Regions from separate parts of the Paracoccus saliphilus genome, predicted to be linked through region 4. Evidence: riboswitches for the same ligand, from Rfam matches in the RefSeq annotation. Region 4 holds a riboswitch; each other region holds the start of a gene.
The links. Region 4 has a riboswitch for cobalamin ahead of bluB (5,6-dimethylbenzimidazole synthase). Riboswitches for the same ligand answer to the same signal wherever they lie in the genome.
Positions count from the first base shown of each region.

Region 1: it holds a riboswitch for cobalamin, as region 4 does, so the genes downstream of both, JHX88_RS21445 (energy-coupling factor ABC transporter permease) here and bluB (5,6-dimethylbenzimidazole synthase) in region 4, are expected to answer to the same signal.
Region 2: it holds a riboswitch for cobalamin, as region 4 does, so the genes downstream of both, JHX88_RS01585 (ABC transporter substrate-binding protein) here and bluB (5,6-dimethylbenzimidazole synthase) in region 4, are expected to answer to the same signal.
Region 3: it holds a riboswitch for cobalamin, as region 4 does, so the genes downstream of both, JHX88_RS18150 (ABC transporter substrate-binding protein) here and bluB (5,6-dimethylbenzimidazole synthase) in region 4, are expected to answer to the same signal.

Region 1 is NZ_CP067141.1:90,825-96,813, forward strand. Features, by position in the region: gene cbiE (precorrin-6y C5,15-methyltransferase (decarboxylating) subunit CbiE) at 1-888, shown strand, start outside; gene JHX88_RS21430 (cobalamin biosynthesis protein) at 870-1,238, shown strand; gene cobM (precorrin-4 C(11)-methyltransferase) at 1,235-2,008, shown strand; gene JHX88_RS21440 (cobyrinic acid a,c-diamide synthase CobB) at 2,198-3,544, shown strand; cobalamin riboswitch at 3,564-3,792, shown strand; gene JHX88_RS21445 (energy-coupling factor ABC transporter permease) at 3,826-4,494, shown strand; gene cobF (precorrin-6A synthase (deacetylating)) at 4,544-5,302, shown strand; gene JHX88_RS21455 (hypothetical protein) at 5,398-5,989, opposite strand, start outside.
Region 2 is NZ_CP067140.1:335,342-341,330, reverse strand. Features, by position in the region: gene JHX88_RS01610 (acetyl-CoA C-acyltransferase) at 1-980, opposite strand, end outside; gene JHX88_RS01605 (STAS domain-containing protein) at 1,071-1,400, shown strand; gene JHX88_RS01600 (ATP-binding protein) at 1,400-1,897, shown strand; gene hspQ (heat shock protein HspQ) at 1,894-2,226, opposite strand; gene JHX88_RS01590 (cell wall hydrolase) at 2,353-2,874, opposite strand; cobalamin riboswitch at 3,109-3,316, shown strand; gene JHX88_RS01585 (ABC transporter substrate-binding protein) at 3,472-4,479, shown strand; gene JHX88_RS01580 (FecCD family ABC transporter permease) at 4,476-5,537, shown strand; partial or broken gene JHX88_RS01575 (ABC transporter ATP-binding protein) at 5,537-5,989, shown strand, end outside.
Region 3 is NZ_CP067140.1:3,780,978-3,786,966, forward strand. Features, by position in the region: gene nrdH (glutaredoxin-like protein NrdH) at 67-288, shown strand; gene nrdI (class Ib ribonucleoside-diphosphate reductase assembly flavoprotein NrdI) at 295-708, shown strand; gene nrdE (class 1b ribonucleoside-diphosphate reductase subunit alpha) at 693-2,816, shown strand; gene nrdF (class 1b ribonucleoside-diphosphate reductase subunit beta) at 2,902-3,858, shown strand; cobalamin riboswitch at 3,926-4,141, shown strand; gene JHX88_RS18150 (ABC transporter substrate-binding protein) at 4,196-5,236, shown strand; gene JHX88_RS18155 (FecCD family ABC transporter permease) at 5,233-5,989, shown strand, end outside.
Region 4 is NZ_CP067140.1:97,408-103,396, forward strand. Features, by position in the region: gene JHX88_RS00445 (tripartite tricarboxylate transporter permease) at 1-916, shown strand, start outside; gene argE (acetylornithine deacetylase) at 913-2,109, shown strand; cobalamin riboswitch at 2,180-2,366, shown strand; gene bluB (5,6-dimethylbenzimidazole synthase) at 2,420-3,100, shown strand; gene JHX88_RS00460 (DUF6505 family protein) at 3,150-3,641, opposite strand; gene JHX88_RS00465 (biotin/lipoate--protein ligase family protein) at 3,638-4,339, opposite strand; gene JHX88_RS00470 (Mrp/NBP35 family ATP-binding protein) at 4,345-5,409, opposite strand; gene JHX88_RS00475 (DUF6494 family protein) at 5,413-5,604, opposite strand; gene JHX88_RS00480 (4Fe-4S binding protein) at 5,617-5,989, opposite strand, start outside.

The sequences.
Region 1 (5,989 bases), on a different replicon from region 4:
GGCGTGTTCTCGCTGGCCGCCGCACGGTTGGGATGGCGGCTGGAACAGATCGCCTGTCTTGGCCTGCATGCCGCGCCCTTCGCCCGGCTTCGCCCGTATCTGGGCGCAGGCTGCCGGATCATCGCCACCCTGCGCGATGGCGCGGCCCTCGCGGCTCTGGCGGAATGGCTGACGGCACTGGGCGCAGGGGCGATGCGCATGGCGGTGCTGGAACGGCTTGGCGGCGCGCAAGAGCGTGTGCGGCAGGCCCGCGCAGACAGCTTCGGGCTGACGGAGATCGAGGCCCCGGTCGCCGTCGCCCTCTGCGGTGCCGATCTGCCGCGCGGTTTCGGCCCGGCCAATGCGCCGGGACGGTCCGAGGCGGAATTCGCCCATGACGGCCAGATCACCAAATCGCCCATCCGGGCCCTGACACTGGCCGCGCTGGCCCCTAGGCGCGGCGCGTTGCTGTGGGATATCGGCGGCGGATCGGGCGCGGTCTCGGTCGAATGGGCTCTGGCCGGGGGCCGCGCCTGCTGCATCGAGCCCCGTGCCGACCGGCTGACCAATATCCGTGCGAATATCGATGCTTATGGCCTGTCCGGCCTCGTCAAGCCTATCCATGGCAAGGCCCCCGAGGCGCTGGCCGGTCTGGCCGAACCCGATGCCGTCTTTATCGGCGGCGGCGCAAGCCACGAGCTGTTCGAGACGCTCTGGCCGCTTCTGCCCACAGCCGCCCAGCTGGTCGCCAATGCCGTGACCCTGGAAACCGAAGCGCTGCTGACCGAACTGCATGCCCGCCATGGCGGCAGCCTGACCCGGATCGAGATCTCCGAAGCCGCGCCCCTTGGCCGGATGCGAGGCTGGCAATCCGCGCGTCCGGTGGTGCAATGGCAGGTGACGCGATGAAGGTGGCGGGATTCGGGTGCCGGCCGGATACGCCCGCCGAGGCGTTGCGCGATGCGCTGACCCGCACCGGGGCTCAGGATCTTGCGGCAATTGCCACCATCCCGGCACGCGCCGTCGAGCTGACGGCTTTGGCACAGGCACTGGACCTGCCATTGCGCCTGACCGAGGTGAGGGGCGTCACCACCCCCACGCGATCCGAGCGCGTCCAGGCCCTGCACGAGACCGGCTCGGTCGCCGAGGCCGCCGCCCTGTCGGCCTGCGGGTCTGACGCGCGGATCATTGTCACACGCGTCACCAGCAGTTGCGGCCGCGCCACCGCAGCCATCGCCGAAAGCGAGGAAACCCCATGACCGTCCATTTCATCGGCGCCGGTCCCGGCGCGGCGGACCTGATCACCCTGCGCGGGCGCGACCTGATCGCGGCCTGCCCGGTCTGCCTCTATGCGGGCAGCCTGATCCCCGAGGCACTGCTGAGCCATTGCCCGCCCGGCGCGCAGATCGTGAATACCGCGCCGCTCAGCCTCGACCGGATCATCGACGAGATCGCCTCGGCCCATGCGGCAGGCCATGACGTGGCGCGGCTGCATTCGGGCGACCTGTCGGTCTGGTCGGCGATGGGCGAGCAGCTTCGACGCCTGCGGGCGAAGGGCATTCCCTTCGAGGTCACGCCCGGGGTGCCCTCTTTCGCAGCAGCAGCAGCCGCCTTGCAGACCGAGCTGACCTTGCCCGGCATCGCCCAATCCGTGGTGCTGACCCGCACGCCCGGCCGCGCCTCGGCCATGCCGTCGGGCGAGACGCTGGCCGCCTTCGCCGCCACCGGTGCCACGCTGGCCATTCACCTGTCGATCCATGCGCTGTCCCGCTCGGTGGCCGAACTGATCCCGCATTACGGCCCCGGTTGCCCGGTGGCCGTCATCTGGCGCGCAAGCTGGCCCGATCAGCGGGTGATCCGCTCGACCCTCGCACAGATCGAGGCCGAGGCTGAAGGCATCGACCGCACCGCGCTGATCCTTGTCGGCCCGGCACTGGCGGCCGAGGATTTCGACGACAGCCGCCTCTATGCCGCCGATTACGACCGTCGCTATCGCCCGACCGGCCCTGACCCGAGATTTCCCGAATGATGCCGTTGATCCATCCTACATGCGGGGGGCCAACCCCCCGCCGCCGACCGGTTCGCGAACCAGTAGCGCCCCAACCGGCGACGCCCCTGGATATTTATATGAAGAAGAAGGCGGAAAGGTCTTCTTCTTCATATAAATATCCAAATTCCAACGTGACAATTTCGCTCAACGCGGCAAGTGAGGTGCTCGATGTCCAATAGCCCGCCCCCCCCGGGTCTGCTTGTCTCCGCCCCGTCCTCGGGCACGGGCAAGACGGTGCTGATGCTGGGGCTGTTGGCCGCGCTGCGCACGCGCGGCCTGGATGTGCAACCCTTCAAGAGCGGGCCCGACTATATCGACCCCGCCTTTCATCTTGCCGCTTCGGGAAGCGCTTCGTTCAACCTGGACACATGGGCCATGAGCCCGGGCCAGATCGCCGCACATACAAGCGGAAGAGAGGCGGACCTGGTGCTGGCCGAGGGCTCGATGGGCTTGTTCGACGGGGTGGCGAAACCCGGCGAAACCGGCATCGGCTCCAGTGCCGAGATTGCCGGTCTGATGGGCTGGCCGGTGGTCCTGATCCTCGATGTTTCTGGGCAGGCGCAATCGGCGGCGGCGGTGGCCAAGGGGTTCGCGACGTTGCGCCCCGACATGCCGTTCGCCGGGGTTGTGCTGAACCGGGTCGCCTCGCCCCGCCACGAAGCACTGATCCGGAAGGGCATGGAAGAGGCCGGCATCGCGGTGTTGGGCGCCCTGCCACGACAGGGAAATATCGAGCTTCCAGAGCGGCATCTGGGCCTCGTGCAGGCCGAGGAAACCGCCGGGCTGGAGGGTATCCTGCGCCATGCCGGGGAGTTCATCTCCGCCCATTGCGACCTGGACGCCATCATCGCCGCCGCCGCCACGCGGAACCTGCCGGACACGGCGCCGCATCGGCCGGTGCCACCGCCGGGCGCGCGGATCGCCCTGGCCCGGGACGCTGCCTTTTCCTTCACCTATCCGCATCTGCTTGCGGAATGGCGCAGCCAGGGTGCGACGATCCTGCCCTTCTCGCCCCTGGCCGACGAGGCCCCGGATGAAAGCGCCGATGCCTGCTGGCTGCCCGGCGGCTATCCGGAACTGCATGCGGGCCGTCTCGCCGATGCGGGGCATTTCCGTGACGGGCTTTCCCGCTTTGCCCGGACGCGCCCCGTGCATGGTGAATGCGGCGGCTACATGGCGCTGGGGGCCGGGTTGGTGGATGCGGAAGGGCGGCGGCACCGGATGGCGGGCTTGCTGGGGCTGGAGACCAGCTATCAGAAGCGCCGCATGCATCTGGGCTACCGGCTCGCGCGGCTCAACACCGCCACCCTGCCCGGCCTGGGCGCGGAGGAGGCGCTGCGCGGGCACGAGTTCCACTATGCCACGATCCTGTCGCAGCCCGACGCGCCGCTGGCCCGGGTCAGCGATGCAAATGGCGCCAAAGTGCCGGAAACCGGATCATACCGCGCCATGGAAGGCGGGGGGCAGGTGAGCGGAACGTTTTTCCACCTGATTGCACGGGCACAGAACGCTTGACCCGGCCGCCACGATGATCTTTAGCTGAACCCCTGATCGGTGGCCCGCAAGGACGCAATGATGCGTCGGGCTTCATCGGGAATGGGGAAGGGCATGGCATCCCGCCGCGCCCCAAGCCTCAGCCGCCCCCGCGACTGTATGCGGAGAGCGCGCTTCATCTGCGCCACTGGTTCCTCTGAAGGACTGGGAAGGCCGAAGCCGCGCGACGATCCGCGAGCCAGGAGACCGGCCGTCAGACATAACGCCAACGCCGTCGGGTGTGACGGCACAAGGAGACTGACATGCATATCGAACCCGGAATCGTCACCGGCGCGAAAATCGCGCTGAGCCATGCCACTGCCGCGGCCGCAGCCGGTTATACGCTGAAACTGGCATGGGAGGCGCTGCGCGAACGCGGGCTTGCCTCGCTGGCCGGACGGGCCGTGCTGACGACTGCCGCCGTATTCACCTTCTTCGAGATCATGCCGCATTTCCCCGTCGGCGTCTCGGAGGTGCATTTCATCCTCGGCTCGACGCTGTTCCTGTTGTTCGGGGCGGCACCTGCCGCGATCGGGCTGGCATTGGGGCTGCTGTTGCAGGGGATGCTCTTCGCGCCCTTCGATCTGCCGCAATACGGGATGAACATCACCACTCTGCTGGTGCCGCTTTTCGCGCTTCAGGCGCTGGCGGCGAGGATCATCGCGCCGGGCACTGCCTATGTTGATCTGCGCTACGGGCAGGCCCTGGCGCTGTCCACCGCCTACCAGGGCGGGATCGTGGCATGGGTCGCGTTCTGGGCGATCTACGGCCAGGGGTTTGCCGGTGGAATCCACGGCATCGCCACATTCGGCGCGGCCTATATGCTGGTCGTGCTGATCGAGCCGCTGGTCGATCTGGCGGTGCTGGCCGGTGCGAAATCGCTGCGAGGCCTGCGCGGATCCAGCCTGGTGACGCCCCGGCTGTTCGCCTGATGCATCAGTTGCGGGCGCTTCACCGCCCGCAACCTTCTACGGAGACCAGATGATCGACCTCACCCTGATCGGCATCGGGACCGGCAATCCCGACCACCTGACATTGCAGGCCATTGCCGCGATGCAAGAGGCCGATCTGATCCTGATCCCGCTGAAAGGCGCCGAAAAGGACGACCTGGCCGGGCTGCGCCGGAAGATCTGCGACCGGCATGTCGGACCATCCACCCGGATCGCCGAATTCGCCCTGCCTCGCCGGGACAGTGCCGATCCCGATTATCTGGGCGCCGTGAGCCGCTGGCACGATGCCATCGCCGATGCCTGGCATGCCGAGATCCGCGGCCACCTGCCCAGCCTGTCCGGCCGGGTGGCGCTGCTGGTCTGGGGCGATCCCTCGCTTTACGACAGCACCCTGCGCATCGCCGACCGGCTGGCCCGCGACCTGCTGCTCCGCCGCCATGTCATTCCCGGCATCACCGCGATCCAGGGGCTCTGCGCCGCCCATGCGATACCCCTGAACCGTATCGGCGCGCCGGTCCAGGTCACCACCGGGCGCCGTCTGCGGGATCATGGCTGGCCCGAAGGAGCCGATACGGTGGTGGTGATGCTTGACGGCCAATGCTCGTTCCAGGCTCTGCCACCCGAAGGGCTGAGCATCTGGTGGGGCGCCTATATCGGCATGGACGAGCAGATCCTGGACCAAGGCCCGCTGGCCAAGGCCGGACCGCGCATCGTCGATAGCCGCGCCCGCGCCCGTGCCGCCCATGGCTGGATCATGGATATCTACATGCTGCGCCGCGAGCCCGCCTGACGCGGCCCATCGACACAACCTGTTCTTCTTCCTGCAAGAAGAAGATACGCGGTGCAGGCCTGGATCGGGGGAAACATCCTCCGTCTGAGGCGAACTCAACCGAGGTGGCGATCCGACGCGATCGTGACCCGGTCGCGTCGGGAGGCCTGAACGAAGGGAATGATCTTCTTGTAGACCGACAATGGCGGTCGGACCTGCCCGGAATGCGGGACGAACATGTTTCCCTTGCACAGGGTCGGGTCCAGCGGATTGCCGCCGCAGAGAAGGATGAAGTAATCCATGATCATATCGGCCTGCGCCTCCCTGTTCAGGCCGGAGAAGGCGAGTTTTTCCCAACCGAAGGTGAGGTAGTTGTAATCGGAGGAATCATGCCAGAACCTGCGGATTCGCTCGCGGTTCTTCCGTGTATCCGGCACCGCGTGCTCGCGGATGAACTGTTCCAGAATTCCCGAATTCGCCACGTCGGCCCCGTTCGCCGGTTTCGTGCTGGTCGTGCCGTCCATATTGTCGGCGCTGATCGTCGTCGGCATGGTGACGGGCCGTGTCTCGTGATGGACATGCAGCGGCCGGCTGACGATATCCATGACCGGGCGGTGATCCTTGTAACGGCATTCCCCGGCGAGCCGATCGAGATATTCGAGCAATGACATCTCCAGATGCTCGCTGTAGTTCAATGCCTTGTGATAG
Region 2 (5,989 bases), 240 kb from region 4:
GACATCCGCGCCATGAAAGCCATCGGAACGACCGCAAAGGCCTCGTTCACCTCCCACAGATCGACGCTGTCTTTCGACCAGCCAAGGTTGGACAGAAGCCTTTCGGCAGCGGGAACCGGAGCCGTGGGGAACTGGCCCGGCTGTTGCGCGTGACTGGCATAGCCGGCGATCCGGGCAACCGCCCCTGCGCTATCGGCAGCAATCACCAAAGCCGCCGCGCCGTCCGAGATGGAACTGGAATTGGCTGCGGTCACCGTGCCGTCCTTGCGGAAAGCAGGTTTCAGATGCGGAATCTTGTCAGGACGTGCATTGCCAGGTTGTTCATCCGTGTCCACAACCGCCTCACCCTTGCGGCCAGTGACTGTGACCGGAGCGATCTCGGCGGCGAACGCGCCTGAAGCGATAGCCTCATTCGCGCGGCCCAGGCTCGTCAGCGCATAGGCATCCTGTGCCTCGCGATCGAAACGAAACTCGGTAGCGCAGTCTTCGGCAAAGGTACCCATCAGGCGGCCCCTGTCATAAGCGTCCTCGAGCCCATCGAGAAACATGTGATCAGCCACTTCCCCATGACCCAACCTTGCGCCCGACCTCATCTTGGGCAACAGATATGGCGCATTCGTCATGCTCTCCATACCTCCGGCAACGATCAGATCGGCGCTCCCCGCCCGGATCGCATCCCCTGCCATCATCACTGCCTGCATTCCCGAGCCGCACATCTTGTTCAGCGTCGTGGCCGGTACGGATTGTGGCAGCCCGGCCCTGAACCCCGCCTGCCGTGCCGGAGCCTGTCCCTGACCTGCGGGTAATACACAGCCCATGAACAGCGCGTCAGGCCGATCCGATGCAATTCCCGCACGATCCAGTGCGGCACGGATTGCCGTGCCCCCCAGCTCCGCGGCTGTCAGGCTGGACAAAGCTCCCTGAAATCCACCCATCGGAGTGCGCGCGGCCCCCAAAATGAATACGTTTCGAACAGCCATGATCTTCCCCCTTGTTCGACAGATAGTCGCTTACTTGATCGTAACCTTTCCCGTCTAGTCAATCTGTCGGAATTATCAGATGGGGTTTCGATGGAACTTACCACCACGGAAGACGGAAAAACGACCATCATCACTACGTGCGAATCCAGGATCGACGCTGTCAATGCGACGCGTTTCAAGGACGTGGTGCGCGAGATCATTACCGACCGCGGCAAACCGGCATTGCTTGATCTGCAACATGTCGATTTCATGGACAGTTCGGGCTTGGGCGCGTTGATCGCAGTACACAAAGCCATGCCGCCCGGGCTGTCACTGACGCTTGCCAACATAACGCCCAATGTCGAACGGGTTTTCAAGCTGACACGAATGGATTCCGTGTTTCATATCCTGCCCCCTCAGCGACAGCAGGAGAACGGATAGTGAATTCGATTGACCGGCAGAAGGCCGACCCCGGCAAATTCGCCGCTTGCAAGGCATGGCCGCTATTTCATCGGGTCCTGACAGCCAACCCATTCGCTATCCGCGAAGCGCTCTCAGACGTCCGAAACCGTTTCACGAAATCAGCCAATCCCGACACCATCGGGCGGCTCGAACTTGTTCTGGCAGAGGTGTTGAACAATGTCGCGGAACACGCTGTTCCACGACATGGCAACCTTCCTGCGAAGGACGTGCCGACGATTCACCTGTCCATCGTCCGGACCGAGCGAGGGTTCGTCTGCGCTGTCGCGGATGATGGCATTTCTCTCCCGGACAAATGCCTGCAGCCGCACAGCTTGCCAAAGACCGAAAATTCGGGGCTTTCCGAAAGCGGGTTCGGCTGGTTCCTCATCCAGGATTTGACCCAAACGCTGTGCTATTACCGAGAGGAACAGAAGAACTATCTGGCCTTCAGCGTCCCTCTCACGCAGAGCGCTTAATTCAGCAATTCCTGCAGCGGATAGCGGCCATCCTCGAAATCACCGAACATCTCGATCACCTCGGGATGATCCAATGGCTCGCCCGAGGAATCAGGAACCAGGTTCTGCTCTGATACATAGGCGATATAATAGGTCGCCTCGGTTTCGGCATAGAGATGGTAGAACGGCTGATCCTTGGATGGCCGCACGTCTTCGGGAATGGAATCATACCATTCCTCGGTGTTCGCGAATTCCGGGTCGACATCGAAAATGACCCCGCGGAACGGCCGGTCCTTGTGCCGGACAACCTGTCCAAGACAATATTTCGCGACGCGGTTTTGCACCTGCATGCGTAACGATCCCTTAGTATTCATGGCATTTCGCCGAATTGGAGGGGTTCTAATGCCGCAAGTCGATTCTGTCCACCGCAGCGCCACTTGTCTCCGTCGAAAACACCAGACGCCCGGGCTGACCGCTTAACGATCAATCGGGGCTGGTGGGACGCGTTGTGTCACCAAATGCTTCTTGCGCTTCTCGTAGAATGCATTGCCGCCCGCAACGAGGACATAGTGCATGTTATTGTAGGGAAAACTGTAGCCGGCGGTATGGAAGAACCTGGCGTTGCGCACACCGGGTTGCCGCTCGCCGTTCAGCACCGCCCGCGCGGCCTCCTGCACATCGGGTAAAGCCTTGGAGTTCATCGGCCTGGTCATCACACCCGGTGCGAACTGATTTTTCTGCCCCACCACACCGCAGACGGTGTTCGGAAATTCATCCGACGCGACACGATTCATGACAACCGTACCAACGGCGATCATTCCCTGCCGGCTCGATCTGTTGGCCTCGAAGAATATGGCACGTTCCATGCATTCCACATCCTTCTTTGTGTGTCCGTGCCGACTGCGACTGCTGTCACCGCCCATTGAACAACCCGCAAGTATGGAAGCCGCCACTAAAAGGCCCGAGACGAGCCACGTCTTGGATGCACTGTCGATCATGTTCCGCCTTATCGTTTTTTTGCCCTGGCCGTGTTCGACGCAGGATCTGTTATTCACTGCCACATTCCCATTTTGCCATTTCAGCCTCTCACGCACAAGGATGACCGATGATGGCCGGCATCGGGTCGCCGTTCCCCAACAGATGCGGTGGTGTCATGGAGAGATGGCTGCATCGCAACGACAGCACATTCTCACGCGCCCGACCGAAACTAGTTGACCTTGCACCTCCCATGCGGCATCCCGGTCGATGATGGTTCCCGGGACGGTCAGGCCGCCGGGTGAAAAGGGAACGTGGTGAGGTGCGTAGCACCAATTCCGCGACTGCCCCCGCAACTGTAGGCGGAGAGCATAGCCCGACAGCCACTGGCGCAGCCGAGCGCCGGGAAGGCGGGATATGCAGCGACCCGCAAGTCAGGAGACCTGCCATCGTCATGTCAACCAACCCGGGCGGGGTGCCCCGGAAGGAGCAGCGATGACTGGATACAGCTTGTGGCGGAAATGCCGCCAAATCATCTCTTGTCAGCAAGAGCGCTGCCTTGCCGCGAGTTTGCGCGGGCTTCCTACCCCGTTCTTCTCATCCCAGAAGGACGCTTCCAGATGAACCTGCCTTTCCTTTCGCTGATCGCGATCAGCGCATTGATCACGAACGGCGCACTCGCCGCAGAGACCGAATATCCACTGACCATCGACAATTGCGGTGTCGAGATCACTTTCGATGGCCCTCCGGAGAATATCGTGTCGATCGGGCAAGCCGCCACCGAGACACTCTACGCGCTCGGTGCAGAGGACCAGATGGCAGGCACCGCGCTTTGGTTTAACGCGGTGCTGCCGGAATTCGCGGATGCCAATGCGGCAGTAGAGCGTATCTCGGACAACGCCCCGAGCTTTGAAGGGGTGGTAAACAAGCGTCCCGGCTTCGTGCCGACGATGTTCGAATGGATGATCGGCCCGAAAGGGGTCGTCGGAACGCGCGAGCAATTCGCCGATCTGGGCATTCCGGCCTATGTGATGCCCCCCGATTGCGAAGGTAAGGATAATCTTGTCGGTGCGGATGGGACGCGCTTGGCACCTTTCGACATCGCAACGCTCTACAAGAGCATTAAGCAGATGGCCGCAATCATGGATAGGCAGGATCGCGGAAGTGAGCTGATCGTGGATCTGCAGGCCCGCGAAGCGGCTGCGGTCGAGCGTGCCCGCGCAATGGACCTGCTGGACGCCTCTGCGGTGGTCTGGTTTTCCTCTGCTGAAATGGAACGCGATCCCTTCGTGGCCGGGCAAAAGGGCATTCCGGCATGGATGTTCGAGAGGTTGGGGCTACGCAACGTGATCGAATCCGACGAGGAATGGCCGACCGTGGGCTGGGAGAGCATCGCGAAGGCCGATCCCTCGGTCATCGTGATTGCCCGAATGGATCGTCGGCGCTTCCCGGCCGACGATCACGAGAAGAAGCTGGAGTTTCTCAAATCGGACCCGGTGACCAGCCGGATGACCGCCGTGAAGGAAGATCGCATCGTCATTCTTGATGCCGAGGCAATGCATGCCTCGATCCGCCTAATCGACGGCCTGGAAACCCTGACTGATGCGATGGAAGCGTTGACGAAATGACTTTGGCGCTGACCGGAACACAGACGGTTATACGCGGCCGGCAGGCGATGCGCTGGATCGGTGTCGCGGCGATTCCGGTCGCCGCGCTGTTTGCCGGAGTCTGTATCGGCGAAACGCGAATTCCGCTGAGCACGGTATTGCAAGTATTGGCCAACCGGCTGTGGGACGCGGGCTATGCCGTCGATCCCATCGACGAGGGTATCATCTGGGCCTATCGGTTGACCCGTGCTCTGGTCGCCGGGGCCTGTGGCGCGGCGCTGGCGATCTGCGGGGTGATCCTGCAATCGCTGTTGCGCAACGCGCTGGCCGATCCTTATCTGTTGGGCATATCGGCCGGAGCCTCGACAGGCGCGGTACTGATCGCCGTGGCAGGCGTGGGCGCCGGCATGGTGCCGATGTCGGCAGGTGCCCTGCTGGGAGCGTTACTGGCTTTCGGCCTCGTCACGCTGCTGGCGCAACTCTCGGGCGGCGGAACGGGACTGCGAGGAGCCGGGCAAATCATTCTGGCTGGCATTGCCGGATCACAGTTGTTCAATGCCCTGACCTCTTTCATCATCGCACGCTCGGCCAATGCCGAGCAGGCCCGCGGGATCATGTTCTGGCTGCTGGGCAATCTGTCAGGCGTGCGATGGGACGACGTGTGGCTGGCGCTCCCCGCTGCCGCGATGGTGCTGTTGATCGGGCTGTGGCATCTTCGCGCACTGGACGCCTTTACCTTCGGCTCGGAATCGGCGGCATCCCTGGGCATACCGGTCCGGCAAGTGCAGGCGGTTCTGATCCTCGGAGCGGCGATTGCAACGGCCGTGATGGTCTCGATCGTCGGCTCGATCGGCTTCGTGGGGCTTGTCGTCCCCCATGCCGCACGGTTCCTGGTCGGTGTCCGTCATTCACGGCTGGTGCCCGCCTCTGCACTGATAGGCATGGTATTCCTGATCGCCGCAGACATCCTGTCGCGCGTCATGATCCCCGGTCAGGTGTTGCCCATCGGGGTCGTCACCGCCCTGGTCGGGGCCCCTGCCTTTGCCCTGATCCTGATCCGCGGAAGGGCTTCATCGTGATGATCCGAGCGAGTGATCTGGGCTGGCGCACACGCGGCAAGACCATCCTGCAGGGCGCTACCCTGGAGGTCGAAAAAGGCGAAGTTCTGGGGCTGATCGGCCCGAACGGTTCCGGCAAATCGACATTGCTGCGTATGCTGGCAGGATTGCTGAAACCGTCCCAGGGTCATATCGAACTGGCTGGACAGGAACTCGCCCGTATGCGCCAGCGCGACATTGCCCGCATCATCGCCTTCGTCGCACAGCAGGCCGACACCTCGGACCGCATAACCGTCCGGGACGCGGTCGAACTGGGCCGCACCCCGTGGCTGGACGCGTTACGTCCATGGTCGGAGGAGGACAGCCGGCATGTCGCCAACGCGCTGGCGACGGTCGAGATGCAGGGCTTCGAAACCCGCGACTGGATCACCCTGTCGGGCGGCGAGCGTCAGCGCGTTCATATCGCCCGCGCC
Region 3 (5,989 bases), 690 kb from region 4:
GGGATGCCTTGCATCGCTGGCTCCATTCCGCGCCCCTGCCGCCACAATCACAAGGCAGAGGGCGACATGACCATCACCGTTTACTCCAAACCCGCTTGTGTGCAATGCACAGCGACAACCCGGGCGCTGGAAGCGCGCGGCCTTTCCTATAGCGTCATCGACCTGACCGAAGATGCCGAAGCGATGGAGCATGTGACCACCCTGGGTTATCGGCAGGCACCGGTCGTCATCGCGGGCGACGCGCATTGGGCGGGATTTCGTCCCGACATGATCAGCCGGTTGTCCTGATCGCGCTTGATGGGGCTGGTCTATTATTCTTCGGCCTCGGGCAACACGGTGCGTTTCGTGGCCGGGTTGGATATGGCGGCGGATCGCATTCCCTTGCGCCCGGCTGAGGCCATGCCCGAGCCCGTGAAGTCATTCGTATTGATTTGCCCGACCTTCGCCGATGGGCAAGGGCGGGGAGCAGTACCGAAACAGGTGATCCGCTTTCTGAACGATCCGACCCGCCGCGCCTTACTGCGCGGAGTCATTGGTGCGGGCAACCGCAGTTTCGGTGCGACATTCGCATTGGCTGCCCGCGTCATCGCCGAGAAATGTAATGTTCCGATGCTGTATCGCTTTGAATTGGCTGGGACGGAAACCGACAGGCTGCGCGTAAAAGCGGGGCTGACTGAACTCTGGGGGATGGAATGGTCGATACGATAAAGCCCGATCTGGACTATCACGCGCTGAATGCGATGCTGAACCTTTACGATTCTGAGGGGCGTATCCGGTTCGATGCGGACCGCATGGCCGCGCGTCAGTATTTCCTGCAGCATGTGAATCAGAACACCGTCTTTTTCCACTCGCTAGACGAAAAGCTGAACTATCTGGTCGATGAAGATTATTACGAACCACAGGTGCTGGAGCAATACAGCCGCGATTTCCTACATCGGATCTGGGCGGCGGCATTCGCCCGGAAATTCCGTTTTCCAACCTTTCTTGGCGCGTTTAAATATTACACGAGCTACACGCTGAAGACTCGTGATGGGCAGCGTTATCTGGAGCGCTACGAGGATCGGGTGGTCATGGTCGCTCTTGCGCTGGCTCACGGGGACGAAGACCTGGCCATGCGCTTCATGGAGGACATCCTGTCGGGACGCTTTCAACCGGCCACTCCGACTTTCCTGAACGCCGGAAAGAAAAGCCGGGGAGAACTGATCTCCTGTTTTCTCCTGCGGGTCGAGGACAACATGGAATCCATCGGCCGAGCGATCAATTCCTCGCTTCAGCTTTCCAAGCGCGGCGGCGGTGTGGCCCTGATGCTGACCAATATCCGCGAATCCGGCGCGCCGATCAAAGGCATCGAGAACCAGTCCTCGGGCATCATCCCGGTGATGAAGCTGCTTGAGGACAGCTTTTCCTATGCCAATCAGCTTGGCGCGCGGCAGGGCGCCGGGGCAGTTTATCTGAACGCGCATCATCCCGATATCCTGCGCTTTCTGGATACGAAACGGGAAAACGCCGACGAGAAAATCCGGATCAAGACGCTGTCGCTTGGGGTGGTAATCCCAGATATCACCTTTGAATTAGCCAAGAAGGACGAGGAGATGTATCTCTTCTCGCCCCATGATGTCGAACGCGTCTATGGACAGCCCTTCTCGGATATATCGGTGACGGAAAAATATGCTGAAATGGTGGATGACAAGCGCATTCGCAAGCACAAGATCAACGCAAGGGCGTTCTTTCAGACATTGGCCGAGATCCAGTTCGAGTCGGGCTATCCCTATATCATGTTCGAGGACACGGTGAACCGCGCCAACCCTGTGCATGGCCGCATCACCATGTCGAATCTGTGTTCCGAGATTTTACAAGTAAACGAGGCGTCCCGGTTCAATGACGATCTGAGCTATGCGCATCTGGGTACGGATATTTCCTGCAATCTCGGCTCGCTGAACATCGCCGCCACCATGGACGGCCCGGATTTCGGTGCCACCATCGAGACGGCGATCCGCGCCCTGACCGCCGTCAGTGAGATGTCGGCCATCGACTCGGTGCCTTCGATCCGGCGCGGCAATGACGAGGCGCATGCGGTGGGGCTGGGGCAGATGAATCTGCACGGGTTCCTCGCGCGCGAGCATATCCATTACGGCAGCCCCGAAGGTATCGAATTCACCAGTGTCTATTTCGCCGCTGTCGCCTACCATGCGATCCGGGCGTCGAACCTGCTGGCGCAAGAGAAAGGACGCAGTTTCAGGGGTTTCGATAAATCGACCTATGCCGACGGATCGTTCTTCGACAAATATACCCGCCACGACTGGCATCCGAAGCTGCCCGATGTCGTCCGGGTCTTCGAAGGCATTACCCTGCCAACGCGCGAGGATTGGGCTGCCCTTCGGGAAATGGTGATGAAGCACGGGCTGTACAATCGCAATCTGCAGGCAGTGCCGCCGACCGGCTCGATCAGCTATATCAACAATTCGACAAGCTCGATCCATCCGATCGCCTCGAAGATCGAGATCCGCAAAGAGGGCAAGATCGGCCGCGTCTATTATCCGGCAGCTTTCATGAGCAACGAGAATCTCGAATACTACCGTGACGCCTATGAGATCGGCCCCGAGGCGATCATCGACACCTATGCGGCGGCCACCGAACATGTCGATCAGGGCATGTCGCTGACGCTGTTCTTTCCTGCGGACGCCACGACGCGCGATATCAACCGCGCCCAGATCTATGCGTGGAAGAAGGGGATCAAGACGATCTATTACGTCCGGCTGCGTCAGGATGCGTTGGAAGGAACGGAGGTTCAGGGCTGCGTGTCATGCACATTGTAAGGCTTGCCGCCCGGTGCGGGCGCGCCTTTGGAACAGATATCGAAATCAGGAATGAAGGGGGTTCTTCGATATGAAGGATCAGGTCATGCGGCAACCGCAGCGGGCGGTGAACTGGAACCGGCTGGAGGACGACAAGGATCTCGAGGTCTGGAACCGTCTGACGGTGAATTTCTGGCTGCCTGAGAAAGTGCCGTTGTCCAATGATGTGCAAAGCTGGGCCACCCTGCGCCCGGAAGAACGCAAACTGACCATCCGCGTCTTCACCGGGCTCACGCTGCTGGATACCGTGCAGAACAGCATCGGCGCACCGCTTCTGATGGGGGATGCGATCACCCCGCATGAAGAGGCCGTGCTGTCGAATATCGCCTTCATGGAGGCGGTTCACGCGCGTTCCTATTCCTCAATCTTTTCGACGCTGTGCATGACGAAAGAAGTCGACGAAGCCTTCCGCTGGTCCGAGGAAAACTCGCATTTGCAAGCCAAGGCGCGGCTGATCCTGGATGAATACGAGTCGGACACAGATCCGCTGAAACGCAAGATCGCCAGCGTGTTTCTGGAAAGCTTCCTGTTCTATTCGGGCTTCTACTTGCCAATGTACTGGTCCAGCCGCGCAAAATTGACCAATACCGCCGATCTGATCCGCCTGATCATCCGTGATGAAGCCGTACATGGTTATTATATCGGCTATAAATATCAGCGCGGGCTTGCGCGGCTGGACGAGGCGGATCAGGCAAGGATGAAGGATTTCGCCTTTTCGCTGATCTTCGATCTCTACGATATCGAGGTGAAATATACCGCCGAACTATATGACAGCCTCGGATTGACCGAGGATGTGAAGGCATTCCTGCATTACAACGCCAACAAGGCTTTGCAGAATCTGGGCTATGAGGCGCTGTTCCCGCCGCAGGTCTGCGAGGTCAACCCGGCAATCATGGCCGCCCTTTCGCCCGATAGCGAGAACCACGATTTCTTTTCCGGCTCCGGTTCCTCCTACGTGATCGGCAAGACCATTGCGACGGAAGACGAGGACTGGGATTTCTGAACCGTGATCTGATCAACGGCGCCACGTCATGGTCGACGGAGCCGGTTGACAACACCTCATGCCGGGATAGGTTACCATCGGAAACGGTGCCCGAACGGGCTCAAAAGGGAATCCGGTGCCGCAGGCTTGTCCTGCGAATTCCGGAGCTGCCCCCGCAACTGTAAGCGGCCGTTCCGCCCCATCTGACCCTCGAGGTCAGGGCCACTGTGCGGATGCGCATGGGAAGGCCGGGACCGGAACCAAGGCCGCAAGTCAGGAGACCTGCCGTTCCGGAGCCGCGATCGATGTGGCTTCTCACCCTCATGAAGCCGGGCGGGGTGTCCGGGAAAGGAGCCATATGTCCACCACGACCGGCGGCGCGACCCGCCTTTGCAGCCTGCTTGCGGGCTTTCTTGTCCTGCCAATCGTTCCCGCTTCGGCGCAAGCCACCGGCGATCCGCTCGAGATAGAGAATTGCGGTCGCAAGCTGTCATTTGCATCCGCGCCCGAGCGTGTAGTCTCTATCGGGCAGGGTTCGACCGAGATTTTGCTGTCGCTCGGTCTTGGAAACCGCGTTGTCGGAACCGCGATCTGGCTGGCGCCCCTGCCGGATCAGCTCTCCGAAGAAGGCGATGCCTTGCCACGCCTTGCCGACAACTCTCCCAGTTTCGAGGCGGTTCTCGGCACGCGACCGGATTTCGTCACCAGCCAGTGGATCAATGACATCGGCCCCGGCGAAAGCCGCGTCGGCAGCTTTACGCAATTCGGGGATTTCGACATCCCGGTCTATGTGTCGCCCGCCGAATGCGCCAAGAGTGAATTCAGTGTCGGTAGCGGCGATGGCGCGCGGTCCCGGGCCTGGACTGCCGATCTGCTGCACCGAGAAATCAGGGAATTTGCCGCCATCTTCAATGTCCGGCCCGCTCGTGAGGTACTGATTGCCGAGAACCGGGCAAGGATCGCGAAGGCCGCAGCGGATGTCGAGGCGCTTCGCGGGAATGACATATCGGTACTCTACTGGTTCTCATCCCCCGAACTCGACGGCGAGGCCTATGTAGCGGGACGGTTCGGCGCGCCGGCATGGATTTCGGATGTGATAGGTATCCGCAATGTCATCACGTCAGACCAGGAATGGCCCCTGGTGGGATGGGAAACGATCGCCGGGCTGGATCCTACCGTCATCGTCCTGGGCTCGATGGATCGCCGCAACCTGCCCGGGGACGACGTCGCCGCCAAGCGCGAGTTTCTTCTGAACGATCCGGTCACCAGCCAGATGACCGCGATACGCGCGGGGAACCTGATCGAGATGGATGCGCAATCCATGAACCCGACGCTGCGGGCGGTCGATGGGGTAGAGATCCTCGCGCGGGGTCTGCGCGAGCTTGGCCTGACAGAATGAGTCTTCAGGCCGAGTTGTCACCCCGCCCTCTTCGCCGGCTGCGCTTGCCGGTTTTCGAGCTGATCGCGCTCGTGGCACTGTGTTTCGCGATGGTCGGTGCGGTCGCCATCGGCGACATCACCGTACCGCCAGCCGAAATTCTCAAGATGCTGGGCAACCGGATCTTCGGAATGGATTTTGCCGTCGATCCGATCCGTGAAGGGATCGTCTGGCATTACCGTCTGAGCCGCGCGGCAATGGCCGCTTCGGCAGGTGCCGCGCTGGCGGTTTGCGGCACGGTTTTGCAGGCATTGCTGCGCAACCCGCTGGCGGAGCCTTATCTGCTCGGGATTTCCGCGGGCGCATCGACCGGGGCCGTCCTCGTGATGATACTCGGGATCGGCGCCGGAGCCGTTACCCTGTCGGGGGGCGCGTTTCTCGGCGCCGGCCTGGCCTTCGCCTTCGTGGCGTTTCTGGCGCATGGTTCTGGCGGCGGCACCGAGCGGATCATCCTCGCGGGTATCGCCGGGTCGCAGCTCTTCAATGCCGCGACCTCTTTTATCGTAATCACCTCGGCCAATGCGGAGCAAACGCGCGGTATCATGTTCTGGCTTCTGGGCAGCCTCGGCGGCGTGCGCTGGCCCGATGTCGCCCTTGCCATGCCGGTTCTCGCGACAGGTCTGGCGATCTGCCTTTACCGGGCGCGTGCACTTGACGCCTTCGCCTTCGGCGAGGATGCGGCCGCCTCTCTCGGCATCGACACTGTCCGCATCC
Region 4 (5,989 bases):
CACCGACGATATGCAGGCGGGCCTTGCGGTGGCGCCGGTCCTGATCGGCCTTTTCGCGCTGCCGGAACTGTTCAAGCTGATCGTGTTCCGCAACCCGCCCAAGGCGCGGGCCATGCAGTTGGGCGATGACAGGGTGAGCCGGAAGGAATTGCGCCCCGTCATCAAATCGCTTTTGCGCGGCAGTTTCATCGGCGTGATCCTTGGGGCGATTCCGGGTATTGGCCCTTCGGCCGCCGCCTTCTTTTCCTACGGCGCCGCGCAGCGGTCGTCGCCAAGGGCCGATAATTTCGGCAAGGGTGAGCTGGAAGGCATCGCCGCATCGGAATCGGCCAATAACGGTGCCTGCGGAGCGACGATGATCCCGCTGCTCGCTCTGGGCGTACCGGGCGACGTCATCACCGGGGTCATGCTGGGTGCCTTCATGATCCAGGGCCTGACGCCGGGGCCGCTGCTGTTTCAGACCAATATCCACGAGATTTACATGCTGTTCATCGGCATGCTGCTGTCATCGGTTCTCCTTTTCGGCGCGGGCAAGCTGACGATGCGCATGTTCACCTATATCGCCAAGATTCCCGCGACCCTGCTGAGCCCGCTGGTTCTGGTGCTTTGCCTTTACGGTATCTACTCCATCGGCAACAGCATGTTCGATGTGATCGTCCTTCTTGCGATGGGTGTGGGCGGGTTCGTGATGTATCTCTTGAACATTCCTGCAGCGCCTTTCCTGATCGCCTTTATCCTCGGCCCGATGATCGAAGAGAACCTGCGGCGCGCTCTTGCCATCTCGCGTGGCGATCCCACGGTGCTTTTGTCATCGCCGATCACATGGATCTTCGCGGCCCTTGTCCTGTTCGTGGTGGGCCTCACGATCCGGCGCGAAATTAAGAAAGCCAATGAAAGAAAGGCACGTTTCCAATGAAGGACCTGTCGGGCGCAATCAGCCAGCATCCGCGGCTTGGCGATGCAAAGGATCACCTGAAGACCCTGATCGGGTTCGATACGACCAGCCGCAATTCGAACCTGCCATTGATCGACCACATGGCCGAATTTCTCGAGGTTCTGGGAGGCAAGATTACACGGTTGCAGGATGAGACAGGGCAAAAAGCCAACCTGATTGCCCGTTTCGGTCCACCTGAAATCTCCGGAATCGTCCTTTCCGGCCATACGGACGTTGTCCCCGCGGGTGGAACCAACTGGACCACCCCACCCTTCGATGCCGATGAACGTGATGGCCGGATCTTCGGTCGCGGCAGTTGCGACATGAAGGCGTTCGCGGCCTGTGTCATGGCGGCAATGCGCGATATCGATCAGATCGAACTGTCCCGCCCGCTCTACCTCTGCTTTTCCTATGACGAGGAGGTGGGTTGCCTTGGCGCACCGCAGATCGCGCGCTATCTGAAAGAGCTGGATGTGCCGCCAAGTTTTGCCGTGATCGGAGAGCCGAGCGATATGAAGCTGGTCGCCGGTCAGAAAGGCAAGATCGCCATGCGCGCCACTTTCCACGGCACCAGCGGGCATTCTTCGTTTGCTCCGGCGCATGTCAACGCCGTGGCCTATGCGGCCCGCGCGGTCTCGATGATCGATGCACGGGCGCGCCGCTATGAGACGGAGGGACCTTTCGATCCGGCCTTTACCGTGCCGCATGCCACATGCCTGGTCACGATGATCGACGGTGGGGTTGCCACGAATGTCACCCCGGACCGCTGCAGCTTCACGTTTGAGTTGCGGAGTATCGACGAATTGGCAGCGCAGGCTGATCTTGATGAACTGCTGACCGAGATTCGCGAAACGCTGGAGCCCGAGATGAAAGCCGGGCATCCCGATGCCGGAATCCGGTTCGAACGCATTTTTGCCTATCCGGCCATGGGTGACGCGCGTGGAACAGATGCTTTTGCTGAACTTCGGCCGGTGATGCCGGAATATTCCGGCAAGGTGTCATATGGGTCGGAAGGTGGCGTTTTCGAGGTGGAAGGCGGCATTCCCTCGATCATTGTCGGCCCTGGTTCGATTGAACAGGCACATAAGGCGGACGAGTTCGTCGAGATCGACCAGTTGAACCGCTGTCTGCATTTTCTCGACAATCTTCTGGATCAGGTCGGTATCCAGAAATAACCTGCCCTTGATCCAAGCTTTGAGATGACAAGCCGATGACGGGATCGGCTTGTCTCGATGCGGCAGGGCTTCTACAGTCCACCCGTCTGGTGCCATGGCCTTTCCGGGGCCTGGAGAATCGGGAACGCGGTGCAATTCCGCGACGTGCCCAACGCTGTGAGGCGGATGGCGCAGCAAAGGCCACTGACCCTTCGGTTGGGAAGGCGCTGCGCCGCGTGAAGCCGAGTCAGAAGACCGGCCAGGCAGGATGGATCTTTCCCGTGCGGACGACGGGAGGGTCGTCAATGTTGCCGAGACAGGGGAGAATGTCATGCCGCAACCCTCCGTTCCCGCACCCGCGGGCAGGTTTTCTGATGATGAGCGTGAGGCGGTATATCGCGCGATCCACACTCGCCGCGATGTCCGCGGCCAGTTCCTTCCCGATCCGATTCCCGAAGAACTGCTTCGGCGGCTTCTGCTTGCGGCCCATCACGCACCCTCGGTTGGGTTGATGCAGCCGTGGAATTTCATCGTGATCGAAGACTCATCGGTGAAATCGCGTATTCGCGACGCCTTCGATCACGCCAATGAAACAGCGGCCAATCTGTTCCCGGCAGAGCGTCGTGCACTTTACTCGAAGCTCAAGCTGCAAGGTATTTCCGAGGCGCCCGTGAACCTGTGCGTCACCTGCGACCGGTCGCGCGGTGGTGACCTTGTCCTGGGACGGACCCATAATCGCGATACCGATCTCTATTCTACCGTCTGCGCTGTGCAAAATCTCTGGCTTGCGGCGCGGGCGGAGGGGATAGGTCTCGGTTGGGTCAGCATCTTTGATGATGCCGATCTGCGGTCAATCCTGCATCTTCCCGAACATGTGGTTCCCGTCGCCTATCTTTGCCTTGGCCATGTCGTGGAGCTTTACGAGGAACCCGAATTGCAGGCACGAGGTTGGGCGTCCCGGCTTCCTCTGGATGACCTGATTTTCCGCGATAGGTGGGGGGAAGCGCGGTGAGGCGGGCCAGACGCGACGACGCCATGCCCGGAAAGGCGGCCAGATCAATTCAATCGGAGCCCGACTCGTCCGTTGAGCCGTGAATGGCGAATTGTTCCAGCCCGGCGTCCTTGGTTTCGATGACGCGATAGGCCTCCCTCACCCCGGACTGGGTCAGTTCACGGGCGACGGTCAACAGGGTATTAGGCGGATGATCCTCGCATAGATCGGTCATCTGGGCGATTTCCTCTGCGGCGACCGGGCGGGCCTGATCTACCGAGGGAGCGCCGTGATAGGTGACGAAATGTTCGGCCAGCAAATCGGTGAGGGCGGTCAATTCGCCCGGCGCGACCGTGGTGACCGCGACAAAGGTTACCCGCCCGCCGGTTTCCAGGCCCAGCCAGCCATTGGCAAAGGCCTGCCGCGCCTTGCCGGTCAGATCGGCATCGGTCCAGTCGGAAAACTCGAAGCCGCCAGAGATGCACCACTCGCCGGTTCGGGCCGGGTTGGCATAGACACGCTGATCGCTTTCGTCGAAATGGATCGCTCGGGCAAGATTCATGGGGCGGTCTCCAGCAGATCGGTAAGCGGGATCAGATGGGTGCTGTCTCCATCGCGCAGCAACATGCCGAAATCCGTGTCGATTCCGACGAAGACGCCACGACGTCCGGATTGTTCTGTCTGTTCTCCCAGCCCATGCGCCAATGCTTGCCAATCGTCATGCAGGGGACGGTTGCCCCGATCTTCCCAACGATCGATCCAGTTCAGGCAGTGGCGTGCCCAAGCTTCCACCAAGATAGGAGACGAGACATCGGCGCAACCTTCGACATAGAGCCATGTCTGGTCGGGAGTATCGCCGGGACGGTCGGTGGAGGGGATCAGCGGCAGGCTAAAGCCGATCACCAGCCAGTCGGGAACGGCCTGCGGTTCTGGGTGCGAGGCAACCGCGCGGAACCGGCCACAGCTTGCGCCATTGATCCGAATGCCGCCGTTCCAGTCCAGGTGCACCGCGATTTCCGGCGGGGCGAGGGCGCCGAGGGCATTCTGAAACCCGACCCCGCATAGCGGCAGCATCGCCATGGCCTGCGCCAAAGGTACTTCGGGGGCAAAGACCAATGCGCCTTGTAATTCATCTGCCGCCAGCCGGTAACAGACGAGCCCGGCATCGCACCCTTCGGCGGCACGCAAGCAGGCGTGCCGGATGGCATCGCCCGTTGTCGGCTCACCCCGCATCAGCGGAGGAAAGGAGAGCTCCTCGATCGCGGTCACGCCACCTCCTTGGCAACCAAGGCTGAGGCGATGTCATGAAACGCCCTTGCTTGCGCGCTGTCGGGCTGGCTGACGGTGATCGGTGCGCCACCATCCGAGGCCAGCCGGATCTGAAGATCCAACGGCACCTCGGCGAGCAGGGGGACATTCAGCTTTGCGGCCTCGGATGCCACGCCACCATGACCGAAGACATGCTCTTCATGGCCGCATTGCGAACAGATATGCGTACTCATGTTCTCGACCATGCCCAGAATGGGCACCTTCATCTGGTTGAACATGTCGATCCCCTTGCGGGCATCCAGCAGTGCAACATCTTGCGGGGTCGAGACGATGATTGCGCCGTCAACCTGCGCTTTCTGACACAGCGTCATCTGGACATCGCCGGTCCCCGGCGGCAGATCGACCAGCAGGATATCGAGTGCGCCCCATTGCACCTGCGTCAACATCTGCTGCAACGCGCCCATGAGCATTGGGCCACGCCAGACCACGGCCTGATCCTCGTTGGTCATCAACCCGATCGACATCATGGTGACGCCGTGATTACGCATCGGAAGGATGGTCTTGCCGTCCGGGCTGGCCGGGCGACCCGAGACGCCCAGCATTCGCGGCTGTGACGGGCCGTAGACATCCGCGTCCAGTAACCCGACACGCCGTCCTTGCTGCGCCAGGGCGCAGGCGAGATTGGCCGCGACGGTGGATTTGCCCACGCCGCCCTTGCCGCTGGCGATGGCGATGATCCGGGCGATGCCGGGGATGGGCTCCGGTCCTGCCGGCTCGGATTTGCGGGCGCGAAGTTCCGGCGGAGCCTTCTCGGTATGCCCCGTCATGACGATGGACACCCCCGAGACACCGTCTTGAGCCCGCAACGCGGCCTCGGCATTGGTCTTTACGGCCTGATAAGCCTCGGTATGGCGCGGAGGCACCTCGAGGACAAAACGAATCTGGCCCGCCTCGTCGACATTGAGCGCACGCATCACGCCACTGGCGACGATATCGCCGCCTGCGATCGGGTCGGCAACGGATTTCAGGACAGCGAGCACCGCCTCTCGGCTGATCGGCACGGCTTAGTCCTGTCCCTTGATCTCGCCGGATATCTCGTGGCGCATGCCCAGCTCGTCAATGGTGATGACGGCCTTGACGGCAAAACTCTTGCCTGCCGTATCTGCATCGCGCATTGCCTCTTCGATGGCCTGTTGCGAGGTGACGCCGACCTGTTTCAGGAACTTGCGCATCGACATATTCGCATCGTCAGTCATTTGATCTTCCTTTCAGTGATCGCGTCGCTTGCTCAGGTAGTCGTCGGTGACGCGCGGGCGCTCGCCCTGAGCAAGCGGGTTGTTCTGGGAATGATACTGCGCGTTCACGCGGCAATTGTCACACATTTGGATCATCCTCAGCTTGTCATCGCCGGCGAACATCGAATGTCCCCGCAGCTTTTCGGTAATTCGTTCGACGGTCGATTTGACACCGAAAAGCGCACCGCATTCGATGCAGGCGAAGGGTTCTTCCTGGTGCAAGATGCGTTGGCTCAGCGCGGCATCCGTGAGATCGAGCCGGGGTTCATAGCTGATCGCATCCTCGGGGCAGATATTGGCGCAAAGACCGCATTGCAGGCAGGCATCCTCCTGGAAACGAAGCTGC